3 regions of the Marinobacter sp. LV10R520-4 genome follow, and region 3 is predicted to be linked to each of the others. Evidence: predicted binding sites of a transcription regulator. Region 3 holds the regulator's gene; each other region holds the start of a gene.

Region 1 (7,000 bases), 510 kb from region 3:
CATCAAAAAAACGGCGGTGGTAATCCTCGCAACCTGCACCGGGGCCGCCGTGTATAAACAGCACCGGTATGCCATCAGGGTTACCGCTTTCTTCAACGTAAAGTTGGTGGGGCTCTTCAACCGCTAGCCGATGCGTGGCGTAGGGCTTTATATCGGGGAACAAGGTGCGCATGGCGGCTCCGCAGTCATAGGAATGATGACGTTAGTGTAGCGAAGTTACCGCGCAGCGGGGGGGACGATTGGTGAACGGCACACCAAAAAAAACCGACCGATGTTTCCAGCGGCCGGTTTTTTACTAAGCTGCCAGCGTTACTTCTTGCCGGCGCGCTTACGATCGTTTTCAGTCAGGTGCTTTTTACGCAAACGGATCGACTTGGGCGTTACTTCCACCAGCTCGTCGTCACCAATAAACTCCAGCGCCTGCTCCAGGGTGTGCTTGATGGGCGGAACCAAAGGAATCACTTCGTCTTTGCCAGACGCGCGCATGTTATCCAGTTTCTTACCCTTGGTTGGGTTGATCACCAGATCGCTGTCGCGGCTGTGAATGCCACACAGCTGACCTTCGTAAACAGACTGGCCTGGGTCAAGGAACAGCTTGCCGCGGCTTTGCAGGGTTTCCAGCGAGTAAGTCAGCGCTGTCCCTGTGGCCATAGAAACCAACACGCCGTTCTGGCGACTGGTGACTTCGCCGGCCTTGATCGGGCCGTAATGGCTGAAGGTCGAAGTCAGAATACCGGTACCGGACGTCATGGTCAGAAACGAGTTCCGAAAACCAATCAAACCGCGGGCCGGAATGGTGTATTCCAGACGCATACGGCCTTTACCATCGGGGACCATGTTGGTGAGTTCGCCCCTGCGCAATCCAAACTGCTCCATCAACGGGCCTTGGTGCTGCTCTTCAATGTCAACGATGACATTTTCATAGGGCTCTTGCTTTACCCCATCCACTACCTTGATGACCACTTCCGGGCGGCCTACGGCCAGTTCGAAGTTTTCCCGACGCATGTTTTCAATCAACACCGACAGGTGCAGCTCGCCACGGCCAGAGACTTTGAATTTGTCCATGGTGTCGCCGTCTTCAACCCGCAGGGCTACGTTGTACAGCAGCTCTTTTTCAAGGCGATCTTTGATGTTACGGCTGGTCACAAACTTGCCTTCTCTACCGCAGAAGGGCGAATCGTTGACCTGAAACGTCATGGACACGGTGGGCTCGTCAACCGTCAGCGGCGGCAAAGCCTCTACGTTATTGATGTCACACAGGGTGTCGGAGATGTGAATCTGGTCCAAACCGCTGATACAAATAATATCGCCAGCCTGGGCTTCGTCCACTTCAACCCGATGCAGGCCGGAGTGGCCCATAATTTTCAAAATACGGCCCTGGCGCTTTTTGCCGTCGGCGCCGATGGCAATCACCTGTGTGTTGGTTTTTATCTTACCGCGGGCAATGCGACCGATACCGATAACGCCCAGAAAGCTGCTGTAGTCCAGTTGCGATATCTGCATCTGGAAAGCACCTTCCCGGTCAACATTCGGTGCCGGCACGTGGTCAACGATGGCCTGGAATACCGGGTCCATGTTGTCGACCAGGTTTTCATGCTCCAAACCGGAAATACCGTTAAGCGCACTGGCGTAAACAATCGGGAAGTCCAGCTGCTCATCGGTAGCGCCCAAGCTGTCAAACAGATCAAATACCTGCTCTACAACCCAATCCGGGCGGGCGCCCGGGCGGTCAATTTTGTTAACAATGACGATCGGACGCAAACCCGCAGCAAAGGCTTTTTGGGTTACAAAGCGAGTTTGTGGCATGGGGCCGTCGATGGAATCAACCACCAGCAGCACACAATCCACCATGCTCATTACACGTTCCACTTCGCCGCCAAAATCGGCGTGTCCCGGGGTGTCTACGATGTTGATGTCGTATCCGTTCCATTTTAGCGCGGTGTTTTTGGCCAGAATGGTGATGCCACGTTCTTTTTCCTGATCGTTGGAATCCATAACGCGCTCGCTTTCGAGCTCTTTACGGTCCAATGTGCCAGAAAGGCGCAGCAGTTTGTCGACCAGCGTGGTTTTACCATGGTCAACGTGGGCAATAATGGCGATATTACGAAGTTTATCAATCACAACTTTAGTCCTGCGGCGTGCTTACAATGACCTGAGAGGGCGCTAAGAAGGCTGGGCCTTACCTGGACCGTCTCAAATCTATAAAATGAACCCATTCGCTGGCACTGGGCGTGGCCAGGCTCCGGCACAAGGTAATCGCCAGAACAATGAGGGCCGCGCATTATAGCGAAAAGTCGGTTTCGATAATATGCGCGTGAATGTTTATTTCGTGAACAATGTGCGCACCAGTATCGGGCGAAAAACTGAAAGCCGCACCAATATGATGCAAGGGCACCCACTTACAGCACTGGGTAGCGATTACACCCTGCGCGCTAACCCGTCATTCTGTAGGGTTCAGGCCTATAGGCTTGGCCACATGGAAACTGGCAAGCTGTTTGCTTGGCATTGTGCAAAGGCCGAAACAGAGCCAGTAACAAGGCAAATAGCGGCGACCTAAAAGGCAGGTAACTCACACAGGCATTTGCTAAGCTTCGCAAATCCTGAAAAAAAATCCTGAAACAGATTGGCTTTCACACCCCCATCGGAGCATGCAGATGTCCAAAACCATTGATTTGATCACCCAGCACGAGGCGAAGTGGATCGACTTGCGCTTTACCGATACCCATGGCAAAGAACACCACGTAACCATGCCGGCCACCGAAGCCTCTGAAGACTTTTTCATCGACGGGAAAATGTTCGACGGCTCTTCGATTGCTGGCTGGAAAGGTATTAACGAATCCGACATGATTCTGATGCCGGATGACAGCAGCGCCGTGGTTGACCCGTTCACCGAAGAATCCACCGTCAACATCAGCTGCGACATTGTGGAACCCACCACCATGCAAGGCTACGAGCGCGACCCTCGTTCAGTCGCACGCCGCACCGAGGAATACCTGAAGTCTACCGGCATTGCCGACAGCGCTTTGTTTGGCCCAGAGCCCGAGTTCTTTGTGTTCGATTCGGTGAAATGGAAGACCGACATGCAGGGTTCCATGTACGAGATTCATTCCGAAGAGGCTGCCTGGTCGTCCGGCAACGATTTTGATGGCAATAACACTGGCCATCGCCCGCGGGTAAAAGGCGGTTACTTCCCGGTGCCTCCGGTAGACAGCCTGCACGATTTGCGCGGCGCCATGTGCGGCGCTATGGCGTCTATGGGCCTGGAAATTGAAGTGCACCACCACGAAGTGGGCACCGCTGGCCAGTGTGAAATTGGCGTTGGCGCGGCTACCTTGACCCGAAAAGCCGATGAAGTGCAGATTCTGAAATACTGCGTGCACAACGTGGCCCATGCCTACGGCAAAACCGCGACCTTTATGCCCAAGCCCGTTGTGGGTGATAACGGTTCAGGCATGCACGTACACATGTCGTTGAGCAAAGATGGCAAGAACCTGTTTGCCGGCGACAGCTACGCGGGCCTGAGTGAAATGGCATTGCATTACGTTGGCGGCATTATCAAGCACGCCAAAGCGATTAATGCGTTCACCAACCCTGCCACCAACAGCTACAAGCGTTTGGTGCCGCACTATGAAGCCCCGGTGATGCTGGCCTATTCTGCCCGCAACCGCTCGGCTTCTATCCGGATTCCCTACGTGAACAGCCCGAAGGCGCGCCGCGTTGAAGTGCGTTTCCCGGACCCGGCGGCTAACCCTTACCTGGCATTTTCAGTGCTGATGATGGCTGGCCTGGACGGCATCCAGAACAAGATTCACCCCGGCGACGCCATGGATAAAGATCTTTACGATCTGCCAAAAGAAGAAGCACTGAACATCCCAAAAGTGGCCGAGACCCTGCAGGAAGCGCTGCAGTGCCTGGAAGCCGATCACGAGTTTTTGACCCGTGGCGGCGTGTTCACCGAAGACATGATTCGCGCTTACATTGACCTCAAGCGTGCTGACGTAGAGCGCATGAACATGACCACTCACCCGGTTGAATTCGAACTTTACTACTCCTGCTAAGGACCAGGGACAGATCGGGGACAAACCGGGGACAGATTTCAAATCTGTCCCCGCAAAAGCCCCCTTGGCAACACCACAAAAAAACCGGAGCAGCTGCCCATCAGCTCCTCCGGTTTTTTGTGCCTGCGATTTTTTTGTGTCTGCATCGTCACCGAGCAGCGTTGAATTAAAGCGCCCGGGCGCTGATAATCAAGCTCATACACAGCCCCGAGGAAAGCGTGATGAAACCGGCTATTGTGATTGCTGCTGCAACCCTGTTACTGATCAATGGAGCGGCGCAGGCCGAGGTGTATCGCCAGGTAGACGCCCAAGGCAATGTGACCTTTTCTGACGAGCCCTCTTCGGGTGCCGAAGCCATACAGGTAAGGCCGGTAACCACTATTACGCTGCCGAAAATGCAGGACCTGGAACAATTTGAACAACCACAGCAGAAACAGCCGCCAAGCCCCCTTTATGAGCTGGTAAAGATCGCTTACCCGCGAAATAACGAGGCGTTTAACAGCGGCAATGGCGACGTAGAATTCAACGTGATCAGCAGCCCGCAACTGCGCGATGGGCATAAGTACGAAGTCACCCTGGACGGCCAGCCCGTTGGCCAAAGCACGTCAGGCACTATTTTGGTGCAGAACATGGACCGCGGTACCCATCAGGCCGGAGTCAACATCGTGAACCGTAGTGGTGTTCAGGTTGGTTCAGGCACCGGCATTACCTTCACCATTCACCGCCCTTCCCGCCTAAACTGAGCGTTCGCCCGGGTGTGAGTAGTGCTAATGACTCTTAGCCTGGCCCGGTTCTTGCTTTTTTTAGACCCAGGCCGTCTGCTAAAGCCAGACCCACTCAAATACAGCGAACCCGCTTGTTATGGCTAACGCTTCAAACCCGGTGACCGGTTACCCACAGATTGTTGACAGCCTTAGCACCGCGCTGCTGGTGATGGACCGCAATCTGCTTATTCGCTATATGAACCCGGCCGCTGAAAATCTGCTGGCGGTGAGCGCAACCCGCAGCCATGGCATGGCTTTCAGCGCTATTGTGCTGGTTGCCGGCGATACCGAACGCCGACTGAAAGCCGCAGCCGACCACGGACGGTCTTTCAGCCAGCATGAGGTGGAGTACATGCTGGTGAACGGTGCGCGCATGATTGTGGATTACACGGTAACGCCGATTAGCTCGGAAGGTGATTTGCTGCTGGAAATATGGCGCCGCGACCAGCTGCTGCGCATTAACCGTGAAGAAGACATACTGTCGCAGCAGGAAACCAATCGGGTGCTGGTGCGCGGTATGGCGCACGAAATCAAAAACCCCCTGGGCGGTATACGCGGCGCGGCGCAACTGCTGGACCGAGAGCTGCAAAGCGCCGAACTGCGCGAATACACCCAAGTGATCATTGACGAAGCCGATCGGCTGCGTAGCCTGGTTGACCGCATGCTGGGGCCCAACAAAGCACCCAGGCTCATCCGCACCAACGTCCACGAGGTTCTGGAACGGGTGCGCGCGCTGCTAGAGGCCGAAAGCCATGGCAAACTGACGTTTAAGCGGGATTACGACCCCAGCCTGCCGGAGTTCTGCGCTGACCGCGAACAGCTGATTCAGGCGTTTTTGAATATTGCCCGCAACGCGATGGAAGCTTGCCTGGAAAGCCCTGACGGCCCTGGCAACTCTGATAGTCATGGTGGCCCTCACAACCATGGCAACTCTTCAAGCAAAACCGGCAAAACCAGCAAAACCAGCGAGCCGGCCACCATAACCTTCCGCACCCGTGCCCTGCGCCAGTTCACCATAGGCCCGGTGCGCCACCGTTTGGTCTGCCGGGTAGACGTTATCGACAATGGCCCGGGCATCAGCCCACAGCTGCAACAGAATATTTTTTACCCGATGATCAGCGGGCGCGCCAGCGGTAATGGCCTGGGACTGGCCATTACCCAGAGCATTATTGGCCGCCACCATGGGCTGGTGGAATGCAACAGCGAGCCCGGACACACCAACTTTGTTATTTACCTGCCCCTTGAGGAGTGCACATGAGTACGTCGACAGTGGCCTGGATTATTGATGACGATCGCAGCATCCGCTGGGTACTGGACCGGGCGCTGACCCAGGCCGGACTGCGCACCCGCAGCTTCGACAACGGTGACAACATCATGCGCCAGCTCGAGCACGAGCAGCCCGACGTTATCATAAGCGACATTCGCATGCCGGGCATAGACGGCCTGAGCCTGTTGGCGCGCATTACCGAGAGCCACCCCGGCCTGCCGGTGATTATCATGACCGCCCATTCTGACCTGGAAAGCGCCGTGAGCAGCTACCAGACAGGCGCGTTTGATTACCTGCCAAAACCGTTTGACCTGGACGACGCCGTGGCCCTGGTTCAGCGCGCCGCAGGCCACAGCCGCGAAAGGCGGGCAAAAACCGACAGCGTTCATGAAAAAACAGCGGGCAGCGCCGAAATTATTGGCGAAGCACCGGCCATGCAAGAGGTGTTTCGCGCCATAGGCCGGCTGTCGCACTCAAATATTACCGTACTGATTAACGGCGAAAGCGGCACCGGCAAAGAGTTGGTGGCGCAAGCCCTGCACAACCACAGCCCGCGCACCGGGCAGTCGTTTATTGCGCTGAATATGGCCGCGATTCCAAAAGACCTGGTGGAGTCCGAACTGTTTGGCCACGAAAAAGGCGCGTTCACCGGGGCTGCCAATACGCGCCAGGGCCGCTTCGAGCAAGCCGACGGTGGTACCCTGTTTCTGGACGAAATTGGTGACATGCCCGCAGACAGCCAGACCCGCCTGCTGCGAGTATTGGCCGACGGTGAGTTCTACCGGGTGGGTGGTACCACATCGGTCAAGGTGGATGTGCGCATTATTGCCGCCACTCATCAAAACCTGGAAACCCTGGTGCAGGCCGGCAGCTTTCGCGAAGACCTGTTCCACCGCCTGAACGTGATACGC
Region 2 (7,000 bases), 2.4 Mb from region 3:
ACTTACCCACAAAGGCCAGTACAATGGCAATAACTGCCGCCCACCACATGGTTTTTGGATTGAAGTTGCGAGTCAGCATGACGGCGCCGGTCACTTCCGAATAGGTGGTGTTGGGCGGGCCACCTAGCAGCGAGGCGGCGCTGGTGGCCAGGCCGTCGCCCAGCAGGGTGCGGTGCAGGCCGGGTTTGTCCAAGTAGTTTTTACGGGTGACGTTGCCAATGGCCAGCACGTCACCAATGTGCTCTATAGCCGGAGCGATAGCCACCGGAATCATGAACAGAATGGCTCCCCAGCTAAACTGCGGTGCGGTAAAGTTTGGAATGGCCAGCCAAGGTGCTTGTTGCACCGGCGTCGTATCGACCAGGCCCATTATGGCTGCCAGGCCATAGCCCACCAGTACGCCAAACATGATTGGGATCAGGCGGAAAATACCTTTTGCCCACACCGAAGCGCCTACGGTGCACACCAACGAAATCATCGCAATCCACAGCGCGGTGTTTTCCGCAATCAGCTGAACGCTGCCGTCACCGGTGCGGCCAGACGCCATGTGCACCGCTACCGGTGCCAGCCCCAAGCCAATCACCATAATTACCGGGCCAATCACCACCGGTGGCAGCAGGCGGGTAATAAAGCCGGTACCGCGGACTTTTACCAGGGCGCTCAGAATAATGTACAAAATACCCGCCGCCATCAGGCCGCCCATGGTTTCTTCCATGCCAAATTTGCCTTTGGAGGCAATTACCGGGGCAATAAAGGCAAATGACGACGCCAGAAAAATCGGAATCTGACCACCGGTCACAATGTGAAAAATAATGGTGCCAAGGCCTGCAGTGAAGAGCGCGACATTCGGGTCCATGCCTGTGATCAGTGGCATCAGCACCAGTGCGCCGAAGGCCACCAACAACATCTGGGAGCCAGCTAACGCTTGCTTCCACACTGGCTCATGAAAAGATTCGTCGACAGGCTGGTTGTTAGCGTCGTTAACATGCTTGTTAGCGTGCTGGGACATGTTTAAACGTCCTTCTGCTTAGTGCCGAAAATCTTGTCGCCGGCGTCGCCCAAGCCAGGCAGGATATAGCCTTTTTCATTCAGGCCGTCGTCGATGGAGGCGGTGTAGATAGACACATCCGGATGCGCAGCCAGAACCCGTTTCACGCCTTCAGGGGCGGCCACCAGAATCAGCGCGCGAATGTCGGTGCTGCCGGCTTTTTTCAGCAAATCAATCGTCGAGATAATTGAGCCACCGGTGGCCAGCATGGGGTCGATAATCAGCGCCATGCGTTGGTCCAGTTCACCCACCAGTTTTTCCATGTAGGTGGTGGCTTCCAGGGTTTCTTCGTTGCGGATCTGGCCTACCACGCTCACCCGTGCCGCGGGCAAGAGCGCCAGTACGCCGTCCAGCATGCCAATGCCGGCGCGCAGAATCGGTACGATGGTCACTTTTTTACCCTGAATCTGTTCAATGGTGACCGGCCCGGCCCACCCGTCAATTTGCTGTTTTTTCAGGGTCATGTCTTTGGTGGCCTCGTAGGTCAGCAGCGTACCCAGTTCCTGCGCCAGTTCACGAAAATTCTTGGTGCTGATATTGGCACGGCGCATCAGGCCAATTTTGTGCTGTATCAGAGGGTGTTTTACTTCGTGGATGGGCATGGCGGTCACCTGTTTGTCGTGATAATTGAGGGCGCGGGGTCGTTCACAAAGGCAACGACACAAAATGGCGAAAGGATACCGTATCTGGTGGTTTTCGTCAGGCTGCCGGCAGTAGAAAGTTGTAGGGGATTTCCTAAGGATTGGTATGGTTTTTGCGGTGTAACTGTTCAAACGCGCAAAAGCGCCAGAAATCAGGTCAGATCAGACCGATTTAGATCAATCTAGAGAGAAATCCGGCATGGATCGAGCTTTAGTCTTTAATAACGTCAAATCCCTGGCGAAGGGGAACCTCGGGGTTCCACTGATGCTGATGGGCCTGCTGGGCATGATGATTCTGCCTGTGCCGGCGTTTTTGCTGGACGTGTTTTTTACCTTCAACATAACCCTGTCCATCGTGATTCTGTTGGTGTGCGTGTACGCCCTGCGGCCGATGGATTTTGCTGCGTTCCCCACGGTTTTGCTGCTGGCGACCTTGCTGCGCCTGGCGCTTAACGTCGCATCTACCCGTATTGTGCTGCTCGAAGGCCATAATGGCGGAGATGCGGCCGGTAAAGTCATTGAGTCTTTCGGTGCGGTGCTGATTGGTGGTAACTACGCGGTTGGCCTGGTGGTGTTTGCCATCCTGATGATCATTAACTTTCTGGTGGTCACCAAAGGTGCCGGCCGGGTGTCGGAGGTGAGCGCCCGATTTACCCTGGACGCTATGCCCGGCAAGCAAATGGCCATCGACGCCGACTTGAACGCCGGTTTGATCAACCAGGAAGACGCCAAATTCCGCCGTAGAGAAGTGGCCGAGGAGGCCGATTTCTACGGTTCTATGGACGGTGCTTCGAAATTTGTGAAAGGCGACGCGGTCGCGGGCCTGCTTATTCTGGCCATTAACATCATTGGCGGGATTGCCATTGGTATGGCTCAGCACGGGCTGGATTTCGGCCTGGCGGTGGAGCGTTACGCGCTGCTGACCATCGGTGATGGCCTTGTGGCCCAAATTCCGTCGCTGCTGTTGTCTACGTCGGCGGCGATTATGGTCACCCGTACCACCTCCAGCCAGGATATGGGCAGCCAGATTCTGCAACAAATGTTCGATGTGCCCAAAGCTCTGGCTATTGCTGCCGGTATTCTGATTTTGCTGGGCCTGATTCCTGGTATGCCTCACGTAGCATTTCTGGGGCTGGGTTCGATGGCGGCGGCGGCGGCCTGGTTTACCTGGAAGAAAAATCAACAAACGGTAGAAGAGGATGGCAACTTTCCGGCACGTGGCGGTGCAAGTACTGGCGGCCGTGCCAGCGGTGGTGAATTGGTCAGCGGCGACAACGGTAGCGATTCTCTACCGGCACCGGCAGAGAATCGCGAGCTGGGCTGGGACGACGTCGCCACCGTAGACATTGTTGGCCTGGAAGTCGGTTACCGGCTTATTCCGTTGGTGGATAAAAGCCAGGGCGGGCAGCTGCTTAGCCGTATTAAAGGCGTGCGTAAAAAGTTGTCCCAGGATCTGGGTTTTTTGATGCCCTCGGTGCATATCCGCGACAACCTGGACTTAATGCCCAACGTTTACTGCATCACCCTGATGGGCGTCACCATTGCCGAAGCGGAGATTCACCCGGAGCGTGAGCTGGCCATCGACCCCGGCCAGGTGTTTGGCAAAGTGGAGGGTATAGAGGGCAAAGATCCGGCTTTTGGCCTTGATGCCATCTGGATAGAACCAGAGAAAAAAGACCAGGCCCAAAGTCTGGGCTACACCGTGGTAGACGCCAGCACCGTGGTGGCTACTCACCTGAATCAGGTTCTGCAGACCCACGCCTACGAGTTGCTGGGCCATGAAGAAGTGCAGAAGTGGCTGGACCAACTGGAAAAAGTATCGCCGAAACTGGCGGAAGAGCTGGTGCCCTCAGCGGTAAACATCAGCGTGTTGCTGCGAGTGCTGCAGAATCTGCTGAAAGAAGAGGTGCCAATTCGCGATATGCGCTCTATCGCCGAATCCATAGTGAACCTGCACCCACGCAGTCAGGATCCGAAAGCTTTGACCACAGTAACCCGCCAGGCCCTGCGGCGGATGATTGTGCAGAGCATCGTTGGTAACGAATCCGAAATACCGGTGATTACCCTGGATCCAGATCTGGAACAGTTATTGCTTAAGTCTGTGCAGCAGAGTCAACAATCCGGCGCCCAGGACGATATCGGGCTAGTGCTAGAGCCGAACATGGTGGAAAAACTCCAGCGTTCATTGCAAGACAGCGTGCAACGCCAGGAAGTGCTCGGTAAACCAGCGATTCTGCTGGTGTCCGGCCCGCTGAGGCCGGTGCTGGCAAAGTTCGCCAGTTACGGCATAGAACGCCTGCACGTACTGTCTTATCAGGAAGTGCCGGATAACAAACAGATTACCATCGTAGCGTCGGTAGGCCAGTAAAGGCGCAGACGACACACGGATAACGCCAGCCGCGTTCCCGGCAAAGGATGAACAAGTATGAAAGTAAAACGTTTTTTTGCACCCACAATGGCCGCAGCCCTGAAACAGGTCAGCGAACACATGGGGCCGGATGCGATGATACTTTCCAACCGCCGGGTAGACGGCGGCGTTGAAATTGTGACGGCCCTCGATTACGACGAAAACATGGCGCGCCAACGCTTAGGTGACAAAGCGATGGCAGCCACCAGCGGCACCCATCTGGCCGAGCTGCAGGCAGACCAGCAGCGCCACCTGGAAGACGAGCTTGGCCGCTCCCGTGATCGCATCCGCGGTGTGCGCGAGCAGCGCGCCGGAAGCGAGGCCGGTTACGGCTCCATTGCTGAAACTGTTAATGGCTTTGCCGATATGACCAGCGCAGATCCGTTTGCAGAGGGCGGCAGAACCTTGCCGGCCGGCGCTGACGGGCGTAGTGAAAACGCCGCAGCGCAAAGCGCTCAGCCTGCGGGTTATGCCGGGGAACTGGCGGCCATGCGTTCTGAAATAAGCAGTCTGCGCGAGCTGATGAGCGGTCAGGCTGCGCCTGCCGCGGTAAAAGACACCAGTGCCGGCGCCAATATTACAGCTCTTCAGCAGCGCTTGGCAGAACGCCTGGGTGAGTTTGGCTTAAGCCGCAAGTTGTCCGACAATCTCGCCCGCCGTCACCAGTCCGGGCGCCTGGAAGATGGCTGGAAGCAGTCTCTCAAAATGCTGGTTAACGGCGTGCGTACCTCGCGCCAGGAATGGCTGGATGAAGGCGGCGTATTTGCCCTTGTGGGACCTACCGGAGCGGGTAAAACCACTACCATCGGCAAACTTGCGGCTCGCTACGTGCTGCGCCACGGCGCCGACTCCCTAGCGTTGATTACCACCGATCGTTATCGGGTTGCGGCGCACGAACAATTGTTTGTGTTTGGCCGTATTCTTAGCGTTCCGGTACGGGTGGTTGATGAAAGCCACCCGCTGGATGAAATTCTGGATGAGTTGTCTGACCGTCGCCTGGTGTTGATTGATACCGCCGGGCTGACCAGCACCGATCGGGGCTATCAGGAGCAATTAGCCGAGCTGGTCCGCAGTCATCACAAAATCCGTACACATTTGGTGGTGTCTGCCACCAGCCAGCCGCGGATTATGAAATCCGTATGGCATTGCTATAAGATGGCAAACCTTGCCGGTTGTGTGATTACCAAGATCGATGAGGCTTTGACTCTGGGCGAAGTGCTGGGATTTGTTATGGAAACCAGTCTGCCGGTGGCTTGGTACACCGACGGCCAGAAAATACCCCAAGACTTGCACCCGGCGAAAGCGCTTGCTCTGGTGCAACTCGGTGTAGAACGTATGAAGGGTTTGCGGCAGGAGGAAGCCGTTGCCAGCGGGTCTTGAACACGCCGATTGTAAAAGCAGCAAAGCAAGCGGGCGGTACAGAACAGTGGGCAGCGGCAACGTCCGTTCCCGGTCAAACATGGCAAGAGGCCATCATCAATATGAGTAAAGCACATCCGGTTCAGGTAATTGCGGTCACTGGCGGTAAAGGTGGCGTTGGCAAAAGTAATGTGTCGGTCAACCTGAGCATTGCTCTGGCACAAAAGGGCCGTCGAGTGGTGCTGTTAGACGCCGACCTGGGGCTTGCCAATATCGATGTGCTGCTAGGCTTGAAAGTCAAACGCAATCTGCAAGACGTACTCAATGGCGACTGCGATTTGCGTGACGTGTTGGTAGATGGCCCCGGCGGCATCAAGATTGTGCCAGCCTCATCAGGTACCCAGCGCATGACCCAGCTCAGTGCCATGGAGCACGCCGGGCTGATTCACGCCTTCAGTGACATTGCCGACCAGATCGACGTACTGATTGTGGATACGGCCGCAGGCATCTCCGAATCGGTGGTCAGCTTTTTGCGGGCATCCCAGGAGCTGCTGTTGGTGGTGTGCGACGAGCCTACGTCGATTACCGACGCCTACGCCTTAATAAAGCTGATGAACCGCGATTACCGCACCAACCGCTTCCGGATTCTGGCCAATCAGGTAAACACCGAACAAGAAGGCCGGCTTTTGTATGAAAAACTGACCCGGGTTACAGAACGTTTCCTGGATGTGGCGTTACAATATGTAGGTATAGTGCCTTTCGACGAGGCCGTTAAAAAAGCGGTGCGGCGCCAGAAAGCGGTGTTGGAAGCTTACCCGCAAGCAAAGGCCTCGTTGGCTATTAGGGCTTTGGCTGAAAAAGTGGACAGTTGGCCGCTGCCATCATCGCCGCGGGGCCATCTCGAATTCTTTATAGAGCGGCTGGTCGAAGTTTAAAACACATCCCGTACAAAAAGCGGATTTATGACATTGGCGAAAGATCTCGGAGTCTACAAACGGTCGGGTGTTTCAGGCGCGTCCCGGCTGATTGAAGAGCACGCGTCCCTGGTCAAGAAAATTGCCCTCCACCTGCTGGCGCGATTGCCCGCCAGCGTTCAGCTGGAAGATCTGATGCAGGCTGGCATGATTGGCTTGCTTGAGGCGTCGCAGCGCTACGCCACGGGCAAAGGTGCGACCTTTGAAACCTACGCAGGTATTCGAATCCGTGGTGCCATGGTGGACGAAATCCGCAAAGGCGACTGGGTGCCGCGTTCGGTGCATAGAAATTCCCGGCGCATTTCCAAAGCTATCAAGGCTGTAGAGGACCGCGAGGGCCGCGAAGCCCAGGATGCCGAAGTGGCTGCCGAGCTGGATATGACGCTTTCGGAATATCACAGTTCCCTGGCTGATTCCAACAGCGGCCGGCTTTTTAGTCTGGATGAGCTCAATGAATCCGGCGAGCTGCCGATAGAACATTCAGAGACGGATGATAATCCGCTGCACGGGGTGTCAGAGTCGGCGTTTCGTAACAGTTTGGCGGCGGCCATTGAAACCCTGCCAGAACGTG
Region 3 (7,000 bases):
GGCAGCCTGCTTGTTGCGCTGTTACCGGAACAACGCCCCAGGTGGCGAACGGTTGCCCTTTTGGCCACTGTCATTGCCACCGTTGCCCTGCTGTGGCACAGCGACAACGAACTGCCGATGCCAACGCAAGATAGCGAACTGCGCGGTGATAGCGAGCCCGACAGCTTTGTGGTGGATGCCCTGTACACCTCGTACGACGAACAAGGCACCATCAAGATCCAGTTTGTCAGCCCCCGCATTGAACAATTCGAGACCACCGACTACGCCATTATGGCCGAGCCACAAGCCACGATCCAAGGCCAGCCCGGTTCAGAACCCTGGCAGCTCACCGCCAAACACGGCAAACTGCGCGATGGCAACAGTCTGCTGGAGCTTGAGGGTGATGTGCGCATTGTCCGACAGATTGGCGAGCGCAGCGCCATCTTGACCACCACCACATTAACGCTGGATAACCGCACCAATATGGCGTACACCGATGCTCCCGTCGAAATCGTTGACGCCACCGGAACTACCAACGCCACGGGTATGAAAGCCTGGCTCAATGAACGTATTCTGGAACTAGATTCCCAGGTAAAAGGACGCTATGAAACTGGCAACTGAACGTAACACCCCCTTTTGGCGTCGCGTGCGAGGCCGGGGCATGAGCCTCGGGCTGGCAGGCCTGCTCGTCAGCACGCCGGGCCTGGCGTTTGATCTTGATTCCAACATTCCCATCAACGTGGCCGCCAATTCAGCACGGCTGGATGACGCCAAAGGCGTGGCAACCTACACCGGCGATGTTGAACTGGTGCAAGGGGACACCAGGCTGTTTGCTCAAGAGGTGGTGCTCTACCGCGACATAAACGGGCTTAACCGCATTGAAGCCACCGGTACCCCGGCCCACTACGTTCAGCCCACAGCCAACGGAAAAGGGGAAACCGACGCAAAAGCCCTCTCCATAACCTGGTCTGCTGCCGAGAAGCAGCTGACCTTTGAACGCGACGCAGTGATCAGGCAAACTGGCAATATTTTTCGCGGTGAGCTGATTCTTTACGACACCGTGAACCGCGTCGTCACTGCCCAAGGCAGTACCGAAGCAGGCTCCGGGTCAGGCCGGGTAGAAATGACGATCCAGCCGCGCAGCACACAGGAATCCGATGGCCGTTCTCAGAGCCAGTAATCTGGCAAAAAGCTACAAACAGAAAAAAGTGGTGATTGACGTCTCGCTGGAAATTCGCAGCGGCGAAATCGTAGGACTGCTGGGCCCTAACGGTGCCGGCAAAACCACCTGCTTTTATATGATTGTCGGGCTGGTGCAGGCTGACCGCGGCCGCATTACGATCGATAACCAGGACATCACTCCGCTGCCCATGCACGGCCGGGCACGAAAAGGCATTGGCTACCTGCCCCAGGAAGCCTCGGTGTTCCGCAAGCTCAGCGTGCGCGACAACATCATGGCCATTCTGGAAACCCGAAAAAGTATGAAGCGGGCCGAGCGCGAGGCAAAACTGGAGGAACTGCTAGCTGAGTTTCACATCAATCACATCCGCGACAGTTTGGGAATGGCGCTGTCTGGGGGGGAGCGTCGCCGGGTTGAAATTGCTCGCGCTCTGGCTATGGAGCCCGCGTTTATCCTGCTGGACGAACCCTTCGCCGGGGTAGACCCAATATCGGTGAGCGACATCAAGCAAATCATTCGCCATCTGCGAGACAAAGGCATAGGCGTACTGATCACCGACCACAACGTGCGCGACACCCTGGACATCTGCGAAAACGCTTATATTGTATCCGGCGGCCATATTATTGCCTCCGGCAGCTCCGCCGAAATTTTTGCCAATCAACAGGTAAAAGAAGTCTATCTGGGCAATGAATTCCGGCTGTAATAGATCCTCAAAGTGTGCATACCGTGACATCGTAAAAGGTGAATCGGTTGATTCCCCGGCGAACTCTAGTAGACTCGGCAGAGAACTTGCTTGTGAACGCAAACCCCGGTTAGCCAACTTTTTTTTGCGGCTGCCACGCGCCAACCGATCGAGTAATGGACTTCCAAGAATGGTGATGAAAGCTTCTTTGCAGCTCAAGCTGGGCCAGAGCCTGACCATGACGCCCCAGCTCCAGCAGGCAATTCGCCTGCTACAGCTTTCCACCCTCGACTTGCAGCAGGAAATCCAGCAGGCACTGGAGTCCAATCCCATGCTGGAAGCACCGGAAGACGACGATCACGGCGATGAGGAACCTACGCACGCCGACACTAACAACGATCAAAATTCGGACGCCAGCGCAGCAGAGACCTCTCCAGACACCAGCAAAGACTGGGACGAAAACGAAAACGGTCCCGACTGGGCCAGCGAAAACGAAATCCCCGATACCCTGCCAGACGACCTACCGGTAGATACCGCCTGGGACGACGTATACCAGTCGGCGCCGGCACCGGCCAGCAGCAATGGCGACGATAACGACTACGATTTTGAAACCCGCAACTCGCCTACTGAAACCCTGCGCGATCACCTGGAGTGGCAGCTCAACCTGACCACCATGACCGACCGCGACCGCGCCGTGGCTCATGCCCTGATGGACGCCGTTGACGAGCGTGGCTACCTGACCAGCTCGCTGGCCGAGATTTATACCGGCCTGCAGGACGAGCACGACGACGACCCGCTGGAACTGGATGAACTGAAAGCGGTACTCAGGCGCCTGCAGTTTTTTGACCCCCCCGGTGTGTTTGGTCGTGACCTGCAGGAATGCCTGCTGATCCAGCTGAACCAGATGCCGCCAGACACCCCTTGGGTTGCTCAGGCGCGCATGGTGATCACCCACTACATCAGCCTGCTGGGTAACCGTGACTACGCCCAACTGCTGCGCCGTAGCCGCCTGAAAGAAGACCAGCTAAAACACGTACTGGCGCTGATTACCAGCTTGAACCCGCGCCCCGGTGATGTGATTGACCGGACCGAACCGGACTACGTCATTCCAGACGTCATTGTGTACAAGCGCAACGATCGCTGGCGGGTAGAGCTGAATCCAGAAATTGCACCGCGCATTCGCGTCAATGCCAGCTATGCTTCATTGATAAAGCGCGCCGATAGCAGCGCTGACAACACCTACATGCGCGATCAGTTACAAGAGGCTAAATGGTTCATCAAAAGCTTGCAGAGCCGCAACGAAACGCTGCTGAAAGTGGCTACCCGTATTGTGGAATATCAACAGGGATTTCTGGACCAGGGTGAAGAAGCCATGAAACCGTTGATCCTCTCGGAAATCGCCCAAGCCGTAGAAATGCATGAATCTACCATCTCCCGGGTGACCACCCAGAAGTTCATGCACACACCTCGCGGCATTTTTGAGCTCAAATATTTTTTCTCCAGCCATGTCAGCACCGACGCTGGCGGAGAATGTTCCTCAACCGCTATCCGCGCCATGATAAAAAAACTGATAGCAGTCGAAACCTCCAAAAAACCGTTGAGCGACAGCAAGATTGCGGCCATGCTTGGGGAACAGGGAATCCAAGTGGCACGGCGTACCGTGGCCAAATACCGGGAGGCACTGCAAATACCTCCCTCTAATGAAAGAAAGCGACTGGTGTAGCAGCGCCAATGTAACAACACCGATGCAATAGCAGGAGAAGCCTATGCAACTCAACATTTCAGGCCATCATGTAGAACTGACCGAAGCACTCAAAGATTACGTGAACGAAAAGTTCCAGCGCCTGGAGCGCCACTTCGACCAGATTAGCAACACCAATGTGATTCTGCAGGTGGAAAAATTGCGCCAGATAGCCGAAGCTACCGTAAATATCAGCGGTGGCGAATTGCACGCCAAGGCCGAAACCGAAGATATGTACGCAGCGATTGACGCTCTGGTGGACAAACTGGACCGCCAGATCCTCAAGCACAAAGAAAAGCAAGTGTCCCGGATGCATGGTAACTAACACCGGACACAACGCGTAAACGCTTCACGCGCTGCGGCATGACACCATGCTGCAGCCTTTTTTTAATGGAAGTGCCGTCGACCCATGAGCGAGACATCCCTGACCATAGAAACCATCCTTGCCCCGGAACTGACACTTTGCAACGTACCAGCGTCCAGCAAGAAAAGGGTTCTTGAGTTTATTGCAGAGCAGATTCACCTGCATAACGCCACCTTGGGCGACACTCAGATATTCAGCAATCTGATTGCCCGCGAGCGCCTGGGTTCCACCGGAATCGGCCAGGGCATCGCCATCCCCCACTGCCGCCTGGAAGGCCTGGAGCACGTTATTGGCCTGCTGATCACTCTCAGCGAAAGCGTGGATTTCGATGCCATTGACAACCAGCCGGTAGATTTGGTTTTTGCCCTGGTTGTGCCAAAAGAAGCCACCAGCGAGCACCTTGAGCTGCTTAGCCAGCTTGCAGAAAAGTTCAACGATCGGGCTTTTTGCGACCGCCTGCGCCAATCGGAAGATGCCATTACCCTATTTCAGCGCATGACCTCCGGACGCTGATCTGTCCTACTCCGACCGTTCGCACCTAAAGAGTTATTAACGATGAAACTGATTATTGTCAGCGGCCGTTCCGGATCGGGTAAAAGTACGGCGTTGCACGTACTTGAAGACCTAGGTTTTTACTGCATCGACAATTTACCCATTGGCTTGCTGTTCCCGCTGACCAAAGAAACGGCCGCACAAGAGCCGGCCGGCCGCTTGCAAAAAATGGCAGTAAGTATAGACGCGCGCAACCTGTCCGGTGAGCTTGCCAATTTCGAAGATATTCACGGACGCCTGAAGGACACCGGCGTCAGCGCTGAAATCATATTTCTGGACGCCGACGAGCAATCTTTGCTGCAACGCTTTCATGCTACCCGACGAAAGCATCCTCTGAGCGACGATCAGACGTCACTGCGCGAAGCCATCAGCTCGGAAAAAAAACTGCTGGAACCCTTGTCGAACCTGGCTGACCTGTACATCAACACCACTGGCATGGGCATGTACGAGTTGCGGGACATGGTCAAACAGCGGGTGGTCGGCCGCAAAGATCAGGAACTGGCGCTGCTGTTCCAGTCGTTTGGCTTCAAGCACGGCGTACCGGTTGATTCAGACTACGTATTTGACGTGCGTTGCCTGCCTAACCCCCACTGGGACACCTCTCTGCGCAAGTTCACCGGCATGGACCAGCCGGTGATCGAGTTTTTGGAAAACGAACCCATGAGCGCAAAAATGGTTCAGGAAATCATCGCTTTTCTGACCTCGTGGCTACCGGCATTTGCCGACAGCAACCGCAGCTATATGACCATATCCATTGGCTGTACTGGCGGCCAGCACCGCTCGGTTTACGTCTGCGAGCAGATAGGTGCCCACTTCCGCCAGCACAGCAACAACGTGCAAGTGCGTCACTCCGAACTGTTACACCTGAAAACCGTACAGGACGCCTGATTCAACCATGATCCGACGCCATCTGTTTATCATCAACAAACTGGGCCTGCACGCCCGCGCAACGGCCAAACTGGTGGCCACAGCGTCTGCTCACCAAAGCAAAGTCAGAATCGCCGGTAAAGGCCGTGAAGTAGACGCCAAAAACATCATGCAGGTGATGATGCTCGCCGCCAGCCAGGGCACCGAAGTAGAACTGATTGCCGACGGTGAAGACGAGCAACAGGCCATCATTGCGTTGACAGAACTGATCAACGATTACTTTGGCGAGGGCGAATAGTCGCTCACGCAGCGCCTGCAAGTCCGCTATAATACAGCCGTTTTCTGACCGCGGATGAGCCATGACCGATATTCTGGAAAAAAGCCAGGCACGCCAACGCCTTCGCTCATTAGGCGAGGCGCTGGACAGTGGCGCCCTGAAACAGGTCGCACGCATCCTCAATGGCGGCCTCAGCCCCAGTGATATCGCTCACCTGCTGGAATCATCGCCTCCGCGGCAACGGACGCTGCTGTGGAATCTGGTCGACAAACAGCTTGAAGGCGAAGTTCTTCAGTATCTGAACGAAGACATTCGGGGCGATTTCCTAAGCAAATTCAACGCTCAGGAGCTGGCCGATCTGATTGAAGACTTTGAGTCGGACGATCTGGCCGACTTACTTCAGCAGCTCCCCGACACGGTGATTCAGGAAGTTCTGAACACCATGGACGAACAAGACCGCCAGCGGGTGGAAGAGGTACTGTCGTACCCCGAAGACACCGCCGGCGGCTTGATGAACACCGACACCATTACGGTGCGCCCGGACATCAGCATTGACGTGGTGCTGCGCTATCTTCGCCGCCACCGCACCCTGCCCTCCATGACTGACAGCCTGATTGTGGTCAGCCGCCGCGATGAATTTATCGGCATGCTGCCGGTTACTTCCTTGCTGGTATCGAATCCTGCCGCCACCGTGCGTGAAGTGATGGACACCGATATTGAGCCCATCCCGGTCAGTCTGTCAGACACCAAGGTTGCCATCCTGTTTGAGCGTTATGACCTGATCTCGGCGCCGGTGGTGGCGGAAAATGGCAAACTGCTGGGCCGCATCACCATTGATGACGTGGTCGATGTTATCCGCGAGGATGCCGATCACTCGCTGATGCGGATGGCGGGTTTGGACGACGACGAAGATACCTTTGCGCCGGTGTGGAAAACCTCGCGCAGGCGCGCGGTTTGGCTGGGCATTAATCTAATGACCGCGTTTATCGCCTCTGGAGTGATCGGTCTGTTTGAAGAGACCATCACCAAGGTGGTGGCACTGGCGGTGCTGATGCCCATTGTGGCCAGTATGGGCGGCATTGCCGGCAGCCAGACCCTAACACTGGTCATCCGCGGTATGGCCGTTGGTCAGATCAGCAGCGCCAATGTAGGCTGGTTGTTAAACCGCGAGTTTCTGGTGAGTGCAATGAATGGCGTGTTGTGGGCTTTGGTAGTGGCCGGCGCGGCTACCCTGTGGTTCAAGGATATTATGCTGGGCGCTATTATTGCCGCGGCGCTGGTGATCAATCTTGTCGCTGCAGCCCTGGTGGGCACCGTGTTACCGTTGTTTCTGAAGTCGCGTAACATTGACCCAGCAC

Evidence for each region. The regulator sigma-54, encoded in region 3, starts transcription at its own class of promoters, with help from an activator protein. The targets are predictions, from matches to a motif close to ANTGGCATNNANNTTGCTNT.
Region 1: a site for sigma-54 is predicted at 2,483-2,502, ahead of glnA (glutamate--ammonia ligase). Genes of this name have one in related genera too.
Region 2: a site for sigma-54 is predicted at 1,790-1,809, ahead of flhA (flagellar biosynthesis protein FlhA). Genes of this name have one in related genera too.

Annotation. Positions count from the first base shown of each region.
Region 1 covers NZ_PDJM01000001.1:876,932-883,931, forward strand. Annotated here, with positions in the region: gene pip (prolyl aminopeptidase) at 1-172, opposite strand, end outside; gene typA (translational GTPase TypA) at 310-2,121, opposite strand; gene glnA (glutamate--ammonia ligase) at 2,655-4,058, shown strand; gene ATG98_RS04125 (DUF4124 domain-containing protein) at 4,280-4,801, shown strand; gene glnL (nitrogen regulation protein NR(II)) at 4,920-6,080, shown strand; gene glnG (nitrogen regulation protein NR(I)) at 6,077-7,000, shown strand, end outside.
Region 2 covers NZ_PDJM01000001.1:2,775,096-2,782,095, forward strand. Annotated here, with positions in the region: gene ATG98_RS13585 (uracil-xanthine permease family protein) at 1-1,009, opposite strand, end outside; gene upp (uracil phosphoribosyltransferase) at 1,012-1,650, opposite strand; gene flhA (flagellar biosynthesis protein FlhA) at 1,889-4,057, shown strand; gene flhF (flagellar biosynthesis protein FlhF) at 4,115-5,476, shown strand; gene ATG98_RS13605 (MinD/ParA family protein) at 5,578-6,390, shown strand; gene ATG98_RS13610 (RNA polymerase sigma factor FliA) at 6,418-7,000, shown strand, end outside.
Region 3 covers NZ_PDJM01000001.1:363,451-370,450, forward strand. Annotated here, with positions in the region: gene lptC (LPS export ABC transporter periplasmic protein LptC) at 1-600, shown strand, start outside; gene lptA (lipopolysaccharide transport periplasmic protein LptA) at 584-1,159, shown strand; gene lptB (LPS export ABC transporter ATP-binding protein) at 1,137-1,862, shown strand; gene ATG98_RS01725 (RNA polymerase factor sigma-54) at 2,032-3,564, shown strand; gene hpf (ribosome hibernation promoting factor) at 3,608-3,907, shown strand; gene ptsN (PTS IIA-like nitrogen regulatory protein PtsN) at 3,992-4,459, shown strand; gene rapZ (RNase adapter RapZ) at 4,502-5,386, shown strand; gene ATG98_RS01745 (HPr family phosphocarrier protein) at 5,394-5,663, shown strand; gene mgtE (magnesium transporter) at 5,725-7,000, shown strand, end outside.